3 regions of the Pseudomonas sp. NPDC087029 genome follow, and region 2 is predicted to be linked to each of the others. Evidence: predicted binding sites of a transcription regulator. Region 2 holds the regulator's gene; each other region holds the start of a gene.
The links. The regulator sigma-54, encoded in region 2, starts transcription at its own class of promoters, with help from an activator protein. The targets are predictions, from matches to a motif close to ANTGGCATNNANNTTGCTNT.

Region 1 (5,239 bases), on a different contig from region 2:
CATGCACCGAGCAGGCAAGCGCCTGGTTGCAGGCTGCGGTCAATCGCCAGTGCGGGCGCGAGGGCCTGGGTTTCGATGTGCTGGAAGTGCCTCGCCTGCTCTGGGCCGCCAGGCAGCACGAGGCGGCGTATTTCCTTTTCCAGCAGTGCGCCGAGCGCAAGCTGCCAGACGCCGCCGCCGCGCTGTATGCGTTGCACTGCGGGCACATGGCCGATACGCCCGAGCACTACCAGGATGCGGCGTCAGCGCAGCATTGGTTGTTGTGCGCGGCGCAGTCGGGCAGCCAGTTGGCCAAGTACGACCTGGCCTGCCAGCGCATGCGCGACAGCCAGGCGCTGCGCGAGCGTGGTGCGATGCTGGCGGTCAGGCGCTTGCTGCTCGACTGCCTGGGCAACGAGCAGCTCGATGCCCGGGCACGCTTGCAACTGGGCGTGCTGCAGCGATCATTCGGCGATGAGCGCGAGCATGCGGAAGGGGTCGCCTACCTGCTGGGGCTGGTCGAGTTTCCCGATGCGGCAGTCGCCGGGCGTGCCTGCGCGGAACTGGCGCTGGCGTGGATGCATGGCCAGGGCACCCGCAAGCAGAGCCGCTTTGCCGCCATCGAGTGGGCCAACCGGGCGCTGGCGCTGCAACCTGAAGATGTGGCCATCGAGCAGATACACGCGCAGATACTCAATTCGCACAGTGTGGTGAAGACGCTGATCACGGTGTGCGGCGCCACCTTGTTTCGTGGCGATCTGCATGCCCGGGAGCTGCCGCCGAAAGCCGGCGGCCCTGCAACGGACCGCCAGCGGGCGTCTGCTTGAGGCGCCGCCGCCTTACGGCTTGGCGCCAAGAATGATGTGCGACGCCTTGATCAGCGCGGTGGCCTTCACGCCAGGCGCCAGGCCCAGCTCCTGCACGGCCTCGCGGGTGACGATGGCGAACACTTCGGTACCACCGGCCAGCTTCAGCACCACTTCGGCGTTGACCGCGCCGTCGCCCACGCGCACCACTTCGCCTTCCAGGGCGTTGCGGGCGGAGAGCCGGTAGCCGGCGGCATCGGTCATCAGCACCACCCATGGCGCCTTGACCAGCGCCACCGCCTGCTTGCCGACGTTGATGTTGAGGTTGTGCAGGCTGGCCATGGTCACCACGGCCACCAGCTTCTCACCGCCGCCCAGGGTCAGTTCGACCTCGGCGTTGACCGCGCCGGGCTGAACGGCGCTGACGGTCCCTTCAAAGACATTGCGGGCACTGACTTTCATGGTGAGGCACTCCTTTAGCGGGTTTTATTCCTGCGGGGCTGGCGCCAGCCGGGCTTCCAGCTCGGCAACCTGCTTTTCCAGGGCTTCCAGGCGTGCGCGGGTGCGCGCCAGGACCACCATCTGGCTGTCGAATTCGTCGCGGCTGACCAGGTCCAGCTTGCTGAAGGCACCTTGCATCAGCACTTTGAACTGGCTTTCGAGTTCGGCGCGGGGCTGGGCGGTGTCGCTGCTGAAAAGGCGCGAGGCCTGGTCGCTCAGGGCGTCGAGAAGGGCTTTGGGCGCGAGCATGTGCGGCTGTCCACTGAATCTGAGAAATGGCCCGCAGTGTAGCACGGTGCAAATGGCCCTTCTGATTGCACGTTTTTCGAGCAGCCTGCCGCGCCTGCGCGCACCGAAGTTGTGCATCTTTTTCGTACTGGCGACTGGCCAATGCCCGCTGCTACATGCAAGGCACTGTTTTCCCGTGCATTAACGGAACTGGCAAGGATTCTGCAAAGACCTGACTGAGCCATGCACTGATGCAGTTCCTTGTGACCAGGCAGTGCGCACGCGGAGCCGGATGCCGACGACGCGTTACAAAGCCAAGCGCTGCGCTTAGACTTGAGACGGGTTTGTTTTCCTGGGGCAAGTCCACCAAATCGGGAGAGAGTTTCATGAAGCTAGTCACAGCCATCATCAAGCCGTTCAAGTTGGACGACGTGCGCGAGTCGCTGTCGGAAATCGGCGTGCAGGGCATTACCGTCACCGAAGTCAAAGGCTTCGGCCGGCAGAAGGGCCACACCGAGCTGTATCGCGGTGCGGAGTACGTGGTCGATTTCCTGCCCAAGGTGAAGATCGACGTGGCCATCGACGACAAGGACCTCGATCGCGTGATCGAAGCCATCACCAAGGCAGCCAACACCGGCAAGATCGGTGACGGCAAGATCTTCGTGGTGAATCTGGAGCAGGCGATCCGCATCCGTACCGGCGAAACCGATACCGACGCGATCTAAGCGCCGAACAACGCCTCACCAAACCCAACGCCCCAGGAGAAAACAACATGACTCTGCGTAAGATCGCAGGGCTAGGAGCCCTATTGTCCCTCGTAATGCCGGGCCTTGCCCTGGCAGAGGATGCTGCCCCGGTGCTGAACTCCGGCGACACCGCCTGGATGCTCACCTCCACGGCGCTGGTGCTGTTCATGACCATCCCGGGCCTGGCCCTGTTCTATGGCGGCATGGTGCGTTCCAAGAACGTGCTGTCGGTGATGATGCAGTGCTTCGCCATCACGGGCCTGATCAGCATTCTCTGGGTCGTGTACGGCTACAGCATGGCCTTCGATACCACCGGTATGGAAAAGGGCGTGCTCAACTTCAATTCCTTCGTCGGCGGCTTCTCCAAGGCGTTTCTCAGCGGCGTCACGCCGTCTGGGCTGACTTCCGCCACCGCGCTGTTCCCCGAAGCCGTCTTCATCACCTTCCAGATGACCTTCGCCATCATCACCCCGGCGCTGATCGTCGGTGCCTTCGCCGAACGCATGAAGTTCTCGGCGATGCTGGTGTTCATGGGCATCTGGTTCACCCTGGTCTACGCACCGATCGCGCACATGGTCTGGAGCGGTGACGGCGCGCTGCTGTGGGACTGGGGCGTGCTCGACTTCGCCGGCGGCACCGTGGTGCACATCAACGCCGGTATCGCCGGCCTGGTCTGCTGTTTGGTGCTGGGCAAGCGCAAAGGCTACCCGACCACGCCGATGGCCCCGCACAACCTGGGCTACACCCTGATGGGCGCAGCCATGCTGTGGGTCGGCTGGTTCGGCTTCAACGCAGGCTCCGCCGCCGCGGCCAACGGCACCGCCGGCATGGCCATGCTGGTGACCCAGATCGCCACTGCTGCTGCGGCATTGGGCTGGATGTTCGCCGAGTGGATCTTCCACGGCAAACCCAGCGCCCTGGGCATCGCCTCCGGCGTGGTGGCCGGCCTGGTGGCCATCACCCCGGCAGCGGGCACCGTGGGCCCGATGGGCGCCCTGGTGATCGGCCTGGCCTCTGGCGTGATCTGCTACTTCTGCGCCACCAGCCTCAAGCGCAAGCTGGGCTATGACGACTCGCTCGACGCCTTTGGCGTGCACGGCATCGGCGGCATCGTGGGGGCCATCCTCACCGGTGTGTTCGCGGCACCGGCCCTGGGCGGCTTCGGCGCGGTCACCGATATCGGGGCTCAGGTCTGGGTTCAGGCCAAGGGCGTGATCTTCACCGTGGCCTACACCGCCATCGTCACCTACGTGATCCTCAAGGTGCTGGATGTGGTGATGGGCCTGCGGGTCAACGAAGAAGAAGAGTCGGTCGGCCTCGACCTGGCTCAACACAACGAACGCGGCTACAACCTGTAACCGCGACGCTGGAAAACTTGCCCGGCTTGCCGGGCATTTTTTTGCCTGTTTTTTGTCATTTCCCGCAGGGCAAACGGTTTATCACTCACGTTCGCGACGTAGGGCGAAAACTTACAACGGGCAGGGCGTTTATGGAGCTTTGCTTTTTCCACGGGCGCGCTAGAATGCGCGCCGAGGGGTGTAAGACGAGATGTCCGCGCACCCGCTCAGCCTTTGCTAGGCTTGCCAATAGCGTGTGGCCAGCAGGGGCTCAAGGTTTTGTCAGGCCCTGCCAGGAGCAGGGTCTGCTGGGTGCCGACTCCCATCAGGAGCGCCGACCCAAGGGCAGTGGCCTAACCCACGGCCAGTTGAATTTTCACTGGTGGCTGCCGGTCTACGGCTGCACTGGTCTATAACTAACCTGCTTTTCGCAAGTCATGAGGTAGAACATGAGCGACGACGATCTGGAAAATGATGACCTCGAAGTAGGCGACGAAGACGAGGCGGATGACGGCCTCGAAGCGGCGGCCGACGATGGCGCTGAAGATGCTGGCGATGACGACAGCAGCCCGGCACCCACTGCCAAGGGCAAGTCCAAGGCGGCTGTCTCGGTAGACGAGATGCCGAGCATGGAAGCCAAGCAGAAGGAGCGTGATGCCCTGGCCAAGGCGATGGAAGAGTTCCTTTCTCGCGGTGGCAAGGTGCAGGAAGTCGAGGCCAACGTGGTCGCCGACCCGCCCAAGAAGCCGGACAACAAGTACGGCAGCCGCCCTATCTGAGTGGCTGAACACAAAAAAGCCCGCCGTCGCTGCGGGCTTTTTTGTGCCTGGTGGTTTCCCCACAAAGGTCGCTAATGCCCTCTGTGGGAGCCGGTTTGCCGGCGATGGGCTGCAAAGCAGCCCCTGTCAGCGCCAGCGCGCAATCACTTCAGGCAGCTGGGATAACCGCTGAATTTCTGCATCGGGCGCTTTATCGCCACTCCAGGCCTTGCCTTGCGGGTTGAACCACACCGCCCGCAGCCCGGCCCGCTGCGCCCCGCCAATGTCATCGCCAGGGTGGTCGCCCACATGCACCGCGGCGCCAGCCTCGACCTCGCCGCGCTTGAGCGCCTCCATGAATGGCGCCGGGTCCGGCTTGCCGATCCCCAGGTCTTCGGCACACAGGGCGAACGCGAAGTAATCCGAAAGCCCCAGGCGGCGCACATCGGCATTGCCGTTGGTGACCACGCCCAGGGTGTAGTGATGGCGCAGAATTTCCAGCACCGGCTGCACCTCGGGGAACACCTCGACCTGGTGCCGGGCATGCAAAAACACTTCGAACCCTTCGTTGGCCAACGCCTGTGCCTGCTTTTCGCTGTAACCGACCTCTTCCAGCGCGTGGCACAGCACGCGCCGGCGCAGGGCGCTGATGCGGTGCTTGAGGCCCGGTTCGGCCTGCACCAGGCGTTCACGGATGGCGAACAGGTGTTCAACCGGCACGCCGCCGAGCACCGGGGCGTTGGCCTGCAGCCAGTCGCGCAGCACGACTTCCGCGCTGGCGATCACGGGCGCGGTGTCCCACAGGGTGTCGTCGAGGTCGAAGGTGATCAGCTTGATGCTCATGAGTCTGTGCCTTTGCTGCGTTTGGCCCGAGGGTGGGCGCT
Region 2 (5,239 bases):
GGTCGGCACCGCGCAGCAACCGGTGATCGCGGCGCGGATCTGGATGTTCGTGATTGCCATCATTGCCCATAACATTCCCGAAGGCATGGCCATCGGCGTTTCCGCAGGGGGCGGCATGGCCGATGCCGACAGCCTGGCGATGGGCATTGCCCTGCAGGATGTGCCCGAGGGCCTGGTGATTGCGCTGGTGCTGGCGGGGGCGGGGATGCCGCGGTTCAAGGCGTTTCTGATCGGCGCTGCTTCAGGGCTGGTGGAGCCGCTGGCGGCGGTGCTTTGCGCCTGGCTGGTGAATGTCGCCGAATTGCTGCTGCCACTGGGCCTGGCCTGTGCGGCGGGGGCGATGCTGCTGGTGGTCACCCAGGAGATCATTCCCGAGTCGCGCAGCAATGGGCATCACCGGTTGGCCAGCCTGGGGCTGTGCGTCGGCTTTTGCCTGATGATGGTGATGGATACCGCGATGTCTTGAGTGGGCTGCGCCGGCCTTGATGCCGGCGCGGTTCGAGGCGGCTTACTCGCCTTCGTCGAAGTAGTTGTTGATCAACGCCACCAGTGCATCCAGCGCTTCACTGTCCTGCTCACCCTCGGTGTGCAGGTGCACCTGGGTGCCTTTGCCTGCCGCGAGCATCATCACGGCCATGATGCTCTTGCCGTCCACCAGCTTGTCGGGTGCGCGCCCCACCCGCACCTGGCAAGGGAAGCGCCCGGCCACGCCAACGAACTTGGCGGCCGCTCGGGCGTGCAGCCCCAGCTTGTTGATGATGGTGATTTCGCGGGCGGGCATCGTGGGGCGGATCCTGTGGGCTAGAGGTCGCGGTGGCGGACCTGGACGTTTTTCAGGGACTGTTGCAACAGCTGGCCTAGGCGTTCGGTGATGTAGACCGAGCGGTGATGACCGCCGGTGCAGCCGATGGCGATGGTGACATAGGCGCGGTTGCTGGCGGCAAAGCGGGGCAGCCATTTGAGCAGGTAGCTGGAAATGTCGTTGAACATTTCTTCCACGTCCGGCTGGGCGGCAAGGTAATCCATGACCGGCTGTTCGAGCCCGGAATGCTCGCGCAGCTCGGGCTTCCAGTACGGGTTGGGCAGGCAGCGCACGTCGAATACCAGGTCGGCATCGACCGGCATGCCGCGCTTGAAGCCGAACGACTCGACCAGAAATGCAGTGCCAGGCTCGGGTTGATTGAGCAGGCGCAGCTTGATCGTGTCGCGCAGCTGATAGAGGTTGAGGCTGGTGGTGTCGATCTTGAGGTCGGCAAGGTCGGCGATCGGCCCCAGCAACTCGCTTTCCACACGGATAGCCTCGGCCAGCGAACGGTCGGCGTTGGTCAGCGGGTGGCGACGGCGGGTTTCTGAGAAACGCTTGAGCAGCGTCTCTTCGTCGGCATCGAGGAACAGCACATCACACTTGATGTGGCGGCCGCGGGCTTCGGCAAGCAGTTCGGGGAAGCGTGACAGGTGGCTTGGCAGGTTGCGTGCATCGATCGAGACGGCGACTTTGGGCTGCAACAGCTCGGTGTTGATCAGCGCGTTCTCCGCCAGTTGCGGCAGCAGGCCGGCTGGCAGGTTGTCGATGACGTAATAGCCGTTGTCTTCCAGCACATCGAGGGCGGTACTCTTGCCGGAGCCGGACCGGCCGCTGACGATGATCAGGCGCATGTTCAGTGCTCGTTCTGTGCGTCCAGGACAACCTGGTACAGGGCCTCGCTGCTGTGTGCAGCACGCAGGCGCTCGCGAACTTCCTTGCGATCGAGCATGCTGGCAATCTGGCGCAGCAGTTCCAGATGGGCATCGGTGGCGGCCTCGGGCACCAGCAGGACGAACAGCAAGTCCACGGGCGCACCGTCGATGGCGTCGAAATCGATGGGAGCAGCTAGGTGGAGCAGGGCGCTGACCGGGGTTTCGCAGCCCTTGAGCCGGCAGTGCGGAATGGCTATGCCATTGCCGAAACCGGTGGAGCCCAGTTTTTCGCGAGCAATCAGCTTCTCGAAGAGATCTTGCTCATCAAGCTCGGGGACTTCGCGGTGGACCGCAGTGGCGATGGTTTCCAGCGCGCGTTTTTTGCTGCTGACGCCCGGCACGTTCACCAGGGAACGGCCGGGGGTCAGGATGGTTTCAAGTCGGATCATGGATGAGGGGGATCAGCGGGCGGCTTGACCTTGCAGCAAGCTCTGCTGTTTTTCCTTGTGTTTTTTCAGTTGGCGGTCGAGCTTGTCGGCCAAGGCGTCGATCGCTGCATACATGTCTTCGTGTTCCGCATTGGCAACCGCTTCGCCGCCGGGATACTGCAGGGTCGCTTCGATCTTCTGCTGCAGTTTGTCGACCTTCATGATGACCTGCACGTTGGTGATCTTGTCGAAGTGACTCTCCAGCCGCGCCAGCTTTGCAAGCACGTAGTCGCGCAGCGGTGGGGTGACTTCTACATGCTGTCCACTGATATTGACTTGCATACAGCTTCTCCTTTGTTGCCCGTGCATAAAGAGGCAGGTATTGCACCTGCCCCACAAACGCTGTGGCACACCCAGGGGCTACATCAGTCGCTTGCGCTCGCTCGACGGTGCGATGCCGAGGGACTCGCGGTACTTGGCGACGGTGCGACGGGCTACCTGGATGCCTTGTGCCTCCAGTAAACCAGCGATCTTGCTGTCACTCAATGGCTTTTTCTGATTTTCCGCCGCAACCAGTTTCTTGATGATCGCGCGGATCGCCGTGGACGAGCATTCTCCACCTTCGGCGGTGCTGACGTGGCTGGAGAAAAAGTACTTCAGCTCGTAGATGCCACGGGGGGTGTGCATGTATTTCTGCGTGGTCACCCGCGAAATGGTGGACTCGTGCATACCGACCGCTTCGGCGATATCGTGCAGCACCAACGGTTTCATCGCCTCGTCGCCGTGGTCGAGGAAGCCGCGCTGATGCTCGACGATCTGCGTGGCCACCTTCATCAGCGTTTCATTGCGGCTCTGCAGGCTCTTGATGAACCAGCGCGCCTCTTGCAGCTGGTTGCGCATGAAGGTGTTGTCGGCGCTGGTGTCGGCGCGGCGCACGAAGCCTGCGTACTGGGGGTTGACCCGCAGGCGCGGGATCGCTTCCTGGTTCAGCTCGACCAGCCAGCGTTCGCTGTCCTTGCGCACGATCACGTCCGGCACCACGTATTCTGGCTCGCTCGATTCGATCTGCGAACCCGGGCGCGGGTTGAGGCTCTGTACCAGTTCGATGACCTGGCGCAGCTCGTCTTCCTTGAGCTTCATGCGGCGCATCAGCTGGCTGTAGTCGCGGCTGCCGAGAAGGTCGATGAAGTCGCTGACCAGGCGCTGGGCCTCGCTCATCCACGGCGTGCTGGCAGGCAGCTGGCGCAGCTGCAGCAGCAGGCATTCACCCAGGTTGCGCGCGCCGACACCGGCGGGCTCGAACTGCTGGATGCGGTGCAGCACCGCCTCGACTTCGTCGAGCTCGATATCCAGCTCCGGGTCGAAGCCTGCGCAAATCTCTTCGAGGGTGTCTTCGAGGTAGCCCTGGCCGTTGATGCTGTCGATCAGGGTCACGGCGATCAGCCGGTCGGTGTCGGACATCGGCGCCAGGTTCAGTTGCCACAGCAGGTGGCTTTGCAGGCTCTCGCCGGCCGATGTGCGGGTGGTGAAGTCCCACTCGTCGTCATCGTTGCTCGGCAGGCTGCTGGCGCTGGTCTGGTAGATGTCTTCCCAGGCCGTGTCGACCGGGAGCTCGTTGGGGATTCGCTCGTTCCACTCACCGTCTTCCAGGGTTTCGGCACTGCTGGTGCTTTCCTGGAAGCTGTTGTCCTGGGCTTCGGCAACCGGCTTGTTCTCGGCGTTGTCGGCCATCGGGTCGCTGTTGTCGAAGTCGTCGCCGTCTTCCTGACGTTCGAGCATCGGATTGGACTCCAGCGCTTCCTGGATTTCCTGCTGCAGGTCCAGGGTGGAAAGCTGAAGTAGGCGAATGGCCTGTTGCAACTGCGGGGTCATCGTCAGTTGCTGGCCCATTTTTAGGACGAGCGATGGTTTCATGGCAGGGGCTAAATACCTTGTTCGCCGGCGCGCATGCGCCATCCACTACACGAGGGCGCCGGAGCGCCAAATTCAAGCAAGTTTTATGCCTTAAATTGTAGCGTTTGCCTAGAGCACTGTAACAACTTAAGCCCCGTCAAGGACCAATTGCAGTGCTCCAGGCATACCTTGGCTCAGAGGCGGAACTCGTGGCCCAGGTACACTTCCTTGACCAGGTCGTTGGCCAGGATGGTTTCGGCATCGCCCTCGGCGATCAGCTGGCCATCGTTGACGATGTACGCGGTTTCGCAGATATCCAGGGTTTCACGGACGTTGTGGTCGGTGATCAGCACACCGATGCCCTTGGCCTTGAGGTGGTGGATGATCTGCTTGATGTCGCCCACGGAGATCGGGTCGACGCCGGCAAAGGGTTCGTCCAGCAGGATGAACTTGGGCGCTGTCGCCAGTGCGCGGGCAATCTCGACTCGGCGGCGTTCACCACCGGAGAGGCTCATGCCGAGGTTGTCGCGGATGTGGCTGATGTGGAATTCCTGCAGCAGGCTTTCCAGTTCCTTGCGCCGGCCCTCGCGGTCGAGTTCCTTGCGCGTCTCGAGAATCGCCATGATGTTGTCGGCCACCGACAGCTTGCGGAAGATCGAGGCTTCCTGCGGCAGGTAGCCGATGCCGGCGCGGGCGCGGCCGTGCATGGGCTGGTGGCTGACATCGAGGCTGTCGATCAGCACCCGGCCCTGGTCGGCCTGGACCAGGCCGACGATCATGTAGAAGCAGGTGGTCTTGCCGGCGCCGTTGGGGCCGAGCAGGCCGACGATCTGCCCGCTGTCGATCGACAGGCTGACGTCGCGCACGACTTGCCGCCCTTTGTAGCTCTTGGCCAGGTGCTGGGCTTTGAGGGTTGCCATTTACTCGGCCTTCTTCTTCGGCTGGATCACCATGTCGATGCGCTGACGTGGTGCAGTGACGTTGCCGCCACGACCGGCGGTCGCCACCTGGGACTTGGTGTTGTAGACGATCTTCTCGCCTTCGGTGGTGTTGCCTTCGTTCTCGACCTTGGCGCGGTCGGTGAGAATCACCGTGTCCTTCTGCGCCTGGTACTGGATGGTGATCGCCCAGCCTTTCATCTTGTCGGGCTTGGCGGTGCTCTGCTGCTGCTCGAAATAGGCCAGGTTGCCCACCGAGGTGACCACGTCGATGTCGCCGTTGGCGGCGCGGGTCATGGTCAC
Region 3 (5,239 bases), on a different contig from region 2:
ATGCCGTTGCCGGCGCGCAGCACGCCGAGGGCATCGATGTTCAGGCTGCCGGTACGCACGTAGGCTTCGCTGCCATCGGGGGCCTGCACGGCGATGAAGCCCTGCCCGGCCACGGCCACGTCCAGGTCACGCCCGGTCTCGACCATCGGCCCTTCGCTGAAGTCGGTGGCCGGGCGCTCGGTCATGGCAAAGGCCCGCGACGGAAAGCTGTCACCGAACACCGGCATCGAGCGCGCCTGCTCCAGGTCGCGCTGGAAGCCGTTGGTGGAAATGTTCGCCAGGTTGTTGGCGTGGGCCTTCTGCGCCAGCGCGTTCTGGCTGGCGCCGGTCATGGCCACGTAAAGCATCTTGTCCACAGTCATCCTCCGCTGCACTGGCGAGCGCTTGCCGCTTGCCGCTGCTGTGCAGGCACTGAAGCAAGTTCCGAACCAACTTTGAGAAAGTGAGAAAAAGCCCGTGAATACGGGCTTCTGCGGGGGATGCCTGGGAAGTGGACGCCGGTTATCCGGCGCGAGGTTGCCGGTGGCGGCAATGTGGCCTTATCGCCGGCAAGCCGGCTCCCACAAGGTATGAGCCTGTGGGAGCCGGCTTGCCGGCGATAGGGCCGCTACATCCCTCACCGCTCCCGGCACCCACCATTGTTGTAAGGCCCGGCAAAGCGCTTCCAGCCCTCCCCCGGCGACCACTGCGAGCACACCAGGCGCCCATCCACCTGGCTTTCCCAGCGCCACCACGGCGCGGTGCCCGCTTGCGCCTGGTACAGGCAAAAAGCAGCAAGCAATGCGACCAGCAGCTTTTTCATGATGCCTCCGGCAAAAACGACGAACCCCTTCATGACAAAGGGGTTCGGCCACACACCCTCAAGCAGCGACCATCAGGTCATCTGGATGATGGTCTGCATGATGGTGCTTTCGGTGGAGATGGTCTTGGCGTTCGCCTGGTAGTTGCTCTGCGCCTTGATCAGCTCGACCAGCTCCTGGGTCAGGTTGACGTTGGAGCCTTCCAGGGCGTTGGACTCGACACTGCCCAGGGTACCGGTCTTCGGCGCATCGATGCCTGGGATGCCGGAGCTGTAGGTCTCGGTCCAGCGGGTACCGCCAATCTGCTGCAGGCCCTGCTCGTTGGCAAAGCCGGCCAGCGCCACCTGGCCGATGGCGCGCGACTGCTGGTTGCTGAAGCTGGCGAACATGACGCCGGTGGAGTCGATGCTCAGGCTCGACAGGATACCGGTGGCATAGCCGTCCTGGGACTGCGACATGCGCGCGGTCTCGGTGTTGTAGGAGGTGGTGCTGTTCATCGACAGCTTCATGCCCTCGGCATTGCCGGTGGCGCCATTGCCTGCCCAGTTGCCGGCCGAATCCTTAACCGCGGGCACCCAACCGGTCATGGTGAAGGTGTTGTTGGTCACGGTGAACGACGAACCTGCCGGGTGGCCGGTGTCATCGGCCGACATGCTCTTCACCGAACCATCGCTGTTGAAGCTGATGGTGCCGGTCAGTGGCGTGGTCGACGACGGGTCGAACGGGTTGCGGCCGTCGACCAGGGTGTACATGGTCCACTCGTTGGTGTCGGTCTTGCGGTAGAACTGCTCCAGGGTGTGCTCGTTGCCCTGGCTGTCATACACCTTGGTCGGGAACGACTTGGTGTAGGTGGTTTCGTCGGAGGGGTCGAACACCTTGTTCGGGACCATGGTGCCGGTGCCGTCATCGACGGTCAGCGGGATGTCGCCGGCCGAGGAGTTGAGGTTGATGCCCTGGTCGATCAGGGTGGTGGCCTTGGGCTTGAGCGCCGAGGTGTCGATCTTCAGGTCGGTCAGCACGCCCTTCTGGATCTTGCCGTTGGAGTCGGCGGCGTAGCCTTGCAGGCGCAGGCCGTCGGAGGTGACCACGAAGTTGTTCTTGTCGGCCTGGAAGGCACCGGCACGGGTGTAGACGCGCGTGCCGTTGTCGGACAGCACGAAGAAGCCCTGGCCCTGGATACCCATGTCCAGCACGTTGCCGGTGGTGGCCACGTCACCCTGGGTGAACTGCTGCGAAACCGCAGCCAGGCGCACGCCGGCGCCGACCTGGTTCTTGCCCACGCCCAGGCGGTTGGCGCCGGCGTAGACGTCGGCGAACTCGGCGCGCGAGGATTTGAAACCGGTGGTGTTGACGTTGGCGATGTTGTTGCCGGTGACGTCCAGTTGCTTGTTGGCTGCGTACAGACCGCTAAGGCCGATATTGAAAGACATGAATTCGCTCCTTGTGCCGCGCTAGCGGGCCTTAGATACCAATGGTTTGTACGTCGGAGAGGGACACTTTGCCGACACCTGCGAGGTTGAGCACCATCTCGCCGGTGGCGTTGAAGCTGACGCTGGTCACCTTGGCCGGCAGCAGGGTGTTCATCTGCACGGCCTTGCCGTCGACGGTGGTGCTGGCGGCAAAGGTGTAGGTGCCCGGCTCGACCTTCTCGCCCTTGGCATTGGTGCCATCCCAGATGAAGTCGGCATAACCGGCTTTCTGCTCGCCCAGCTCGATGGTCTTGACGGTGTTGCCGTCCTTGTCCTTGATGGTGACCTTCGCTTCGCTGATCGCCTGGGGCACGACGAACTGGCCGTTGAAGCTGTCGGCGGTGTCGACCACTGCCTTGTCGTTCTGCACCACCACCGAGCGCCCCACCAGCGACGAGGCCTGCAGCGCCTGGGACGAGGCCATGGCATTGGTGATGCTGGTGACCGAGTCGTTCAGGTTGGTGATGCCTTCAAGGCTGCTGAACTGCGCAAGCTGGGCGACGAACTCGCTGTTGTCCTGCGGGTCGAGCGGGTTCTGGTGCTGCATCTGGGTAACCAGCAACTGCAGGAACGCGTCCTTGCCGAGCGCGTCGGAACCGGTCTTGGACGCGGTATCGACGGTTTTCTTGGTGGTGCCACCGACACCCGATGCCGTCAGGACATCGTTGAGGTTCACACCGCTGGTGCTATCGACTGCCATGGTCTGGATTCCTTATCACTGACCCAGGGTCAGGACTTTCTGCATCATGTTCTTGGCGGTGTTCATCAGCTCGGCGTTGGTCTGGAACGCTCGGCTGGCGGAAATCATGTCGGCCATTTCCTCGACCACGTTGACGTTCGGGTAATAGACGTAGCCGTCCTTGTTCGCCGCCGGGTGGTTAGGCTCGTAGCGCGCCTCGAGGTTGCTCTGGTCTTCGACGATGCCTTTGACCTGCACACCCTGGCCCGCTTCGCCCTGGTCTTCGAACAGCGACTGGCTGCCGCCGGCCTGGGCGTTCTGGAAGGTGGTGGCGAACACCGGGTGACGCGCGCGGTAGGTCTGGTCGATGCTCGAGGACACGGTTTCGGCGTTGGCGATGTTCGAGGCAACGGTGTTGAGGCGGGTGTTCTGCGCGCTCATGCCGCTGCCGGCAATGTTGAAAACACTGGAAAGGGACATGGTCATTCTCCGCGCAGGGCCGATACCAGCCCTTTGAATTTACTGTTGAGCAAGGTGAAGCTGGCCTGGAAACCCATGGCGTTCTCGGTGTAGTTCGATTGCTCGATCTGCGCGTCCACGGTGTTTTGGTCGATCGACGGCTGCGTCGGGGTGCGGTACTGCAGGCTCTCGTCGTTCATCGCCAGGCCTTCGGCCTCGATGTGCCGGCTGTTGGTGCGGTCCATGGCGAAGCGCCCGCCCTGCTGCTTCTGGCTCTCGGCGGCGAGCACCGAGGAGAAGTCCATGTCGCGCGCCTTGTAGTTGGGCGTGTCGGCGTTGGCGATGTTGTTGGCCAGCACCTCGGCACGCTGGGCGCGAAAGCCCAGGGCTTTTTCGTGGATACCAAGTGCCTTGTCGAAGCTGATGCTCATGTCGGGGAAACCTTCGAAGGTTGACCGGAATGTCGTTGGCCTGGGTATAGCAAGTGCTGTGCCAAGGTTTGCAAAGGCCGTAATTGCTGGGCGGCGAGGGATGCGAGGGCGGCCGTGATGCCAGAAAAGCGGCAAAGTGCTTCCGCCTGGTGGGGGGAAAGCGGCAATTGCCGGGTGGCAAAAGCGGCAAAACAAAAAATTGACGTCAGAGGGGCCGCTTTGCGGCCCATCGCCGGCAAGCCGGCTCCCACAAGGGTTTGGTGGTGGCCTTGAAATTGTGGGAAGCCAGTGCGCGCAAACAAAAAGGCCGGCAACTTTCGCTGCCGGCCCCTTGGGTTTACTTGGCCTGGTAGATGATCCCCGGGCTGCACTGCACCATCTGGTAATGGTCCGGCAACCCGTTGAGCGCCTCGGACGCCCCGAGGAACAGGTAACCACCCGGTTTCAGCGTGCTGTGGATGCGCAGCAGAATGTCCTTCTTCACCTGCGCCGAGAAGTAGATCAGCACGTTGCGGCAGAACACGATGTCGAACTTGCCCAGCGCGGCATAACTGTCGAGCAGGTTGAACGAGCGGAACTCGACCCGGCTGCGAATCGCCGGCTTGACCGCCCAGCGCCCCGGCTCCTTGACGTCGAAGTAGCGTTGCAGGCGCTCCTGGGACAGCCCGCGGGCAATCGCCAGGCTGTCGTACTCGCCGGTCTTGCAGTTGTTGAGCATCGAGCCGGACAGGTCGGTGGCAACGATCTGCGCGCCCATTTTCAACTGGCCCAGGTTGCTGCGCTCGAACTCGTCGATGGCCATGGAAATGGAATACGGCTCCTGGCCCGACGAGCACGCCGCCGACCACATGCGCAAGCGCTGGCCGGGGTTGTTCCTGATGAACTCGGGAATCACCTTGTTCTTCAGCACTTCGAACGGGTAGGTATCGCGAAACCACAACGTCTCGTTGGTGGTCATGGCGTCGACCACCAGCTCGCGCAGGCCGCCACGCGGTTGCGTCTGGATGCGCTGCACCAGCTCGCCCAGGCTCTTGATGCCCTGTTGCTCCATCAGCTTGTTGAGACGGCTGGAGACCAGGTATTGCTTATTCTCGCCCAGCAGGATCCCACAGGCTTTCTCCAGGAAGACCCGGAACTGTTCGAACTCCAAATTACCCGTAGACACTACTGCCGCCTCTTTTCAATCACTGGTGCCGGGAGCATGCCCCCCGGCTGCTTCAATGCGTTGCCTTGATCCGGTCGACCACGCGCTGGGCCAGGTCGTCCGGCTTGAACTTGGCCAGGAAGTCATCGGCTCCGACCTTCTTGACCATCGCCTGGTTGAACACCCCGGACAGGGAAGTATGCAGGCAGATGTGCAATTTTTGCATGCGCGGATCGCTGCGTATCTCTGCAGTGAGG

Region 1: glnK (P-II family nitrogen regulator) is a predicted target of sigma-54. The motif match lies at 1,724-1,743, and genes of this name have one in related genera.
Region 3: flgB (flagellar basal body rod protein FlgB) is a predicted target of sigma-54. The motif match lies at 3,885-3,904, and genes of this name have one in related genera.

What each region holds. Positions count from the first base shown of each region.
Region 1 is NZ_JBIVAB010000004.1:292,164-297,402, forward strand. Features, by position in the region: gene ACIPG5_RS09640 (DUF4034 domain-containing protein) at 1-806, shown strand, start outside; gene ACIPG5_RS09645 (molybdopterin-binding protein) at 819-1,247, opposite strand; gene ACIPG5_RS09650 (accessory factor UbiK family protein) at 1,272-1,535, opposite strand; gene glnK (P-II family nitrogen regulator) at 1,901-2,239, shown strand; gene ACIPG5_RS09660 (ammonium transporter) at 2,287-3,618, shown strand; gene sutA (transcriptional regulator SutA) at 4,047-4,376, shown strand; gene ACIPG5_RS09670 (HAD family hydrolase) at 4,503-5,198, opposite strand; gene xerC (tyrosine recombinase XerC) at 5,195-5,239, opposite strand, start outside.
Region 2 is NZ_JBIVAB010000003.1:498,768-504,006, reverse strand. Features, by position in the region: gene ACIPG5_RS08220 (ZIP family metal transporter) at 1-466, shown strand, start outside; gene ACIPG5_RS08215 (HPr family phosphocarrier protein) at 509-781, opposite strand; gene rapZ (RNase adapter RapZ) at 802-1,656, opposite strand; gene ptsN (PTS IIA-like nitrogen regulatory protein PtsN) at 1,659-2,126, opposite strand; gene hpf (ribosome hibernation-promoting factor, HPF/YfiA family) at 2,139-2,447, opposite strand; gene ACIPG5_RS08195 (RNA polymerase factor sigma-54) at 2,526-4,019, opposite strand; gene lptB (LPS export ABC transporter ATP-binding protein) at 4,193-4,918, opposite strand; gene lptA (lipopolysaccharide transport periplasmic protein LptA) at 4,919-5,239, opposite strand, start outside.
Region 3 is NZ_JBIVAB010000011.1:3,600-8,838, reverse strand. Features, by position in the region: gene flgF (flagellar basal-body rod protein FlgF) at 1-356, opposite strand, end outside; gene ACIPG5_RS17640 (hypothetical protein) at 617-802, opposite strand; gene flgE (flagellar hook protein FlgE) at 875-2,230, opposite strand; gene flgD (flagellar hook assembly protein FlgD) at 2,262-2,969, opposite strand; gene flgC (flagellar basal body rod protein FlgC) at 2,985-3,428, opposite strand; gene flgB (flagellar basal body rod protein FlgB) at 3,431-3,838, opposite strand; gene cheR (protein-glutamate O-methyltransferase CheR) at 4,176-5,003, opposite strand; gene ACIPG5_RS17610 (chemotaxis protein CheV) at 5,056-5,239, opposite strand, start outside.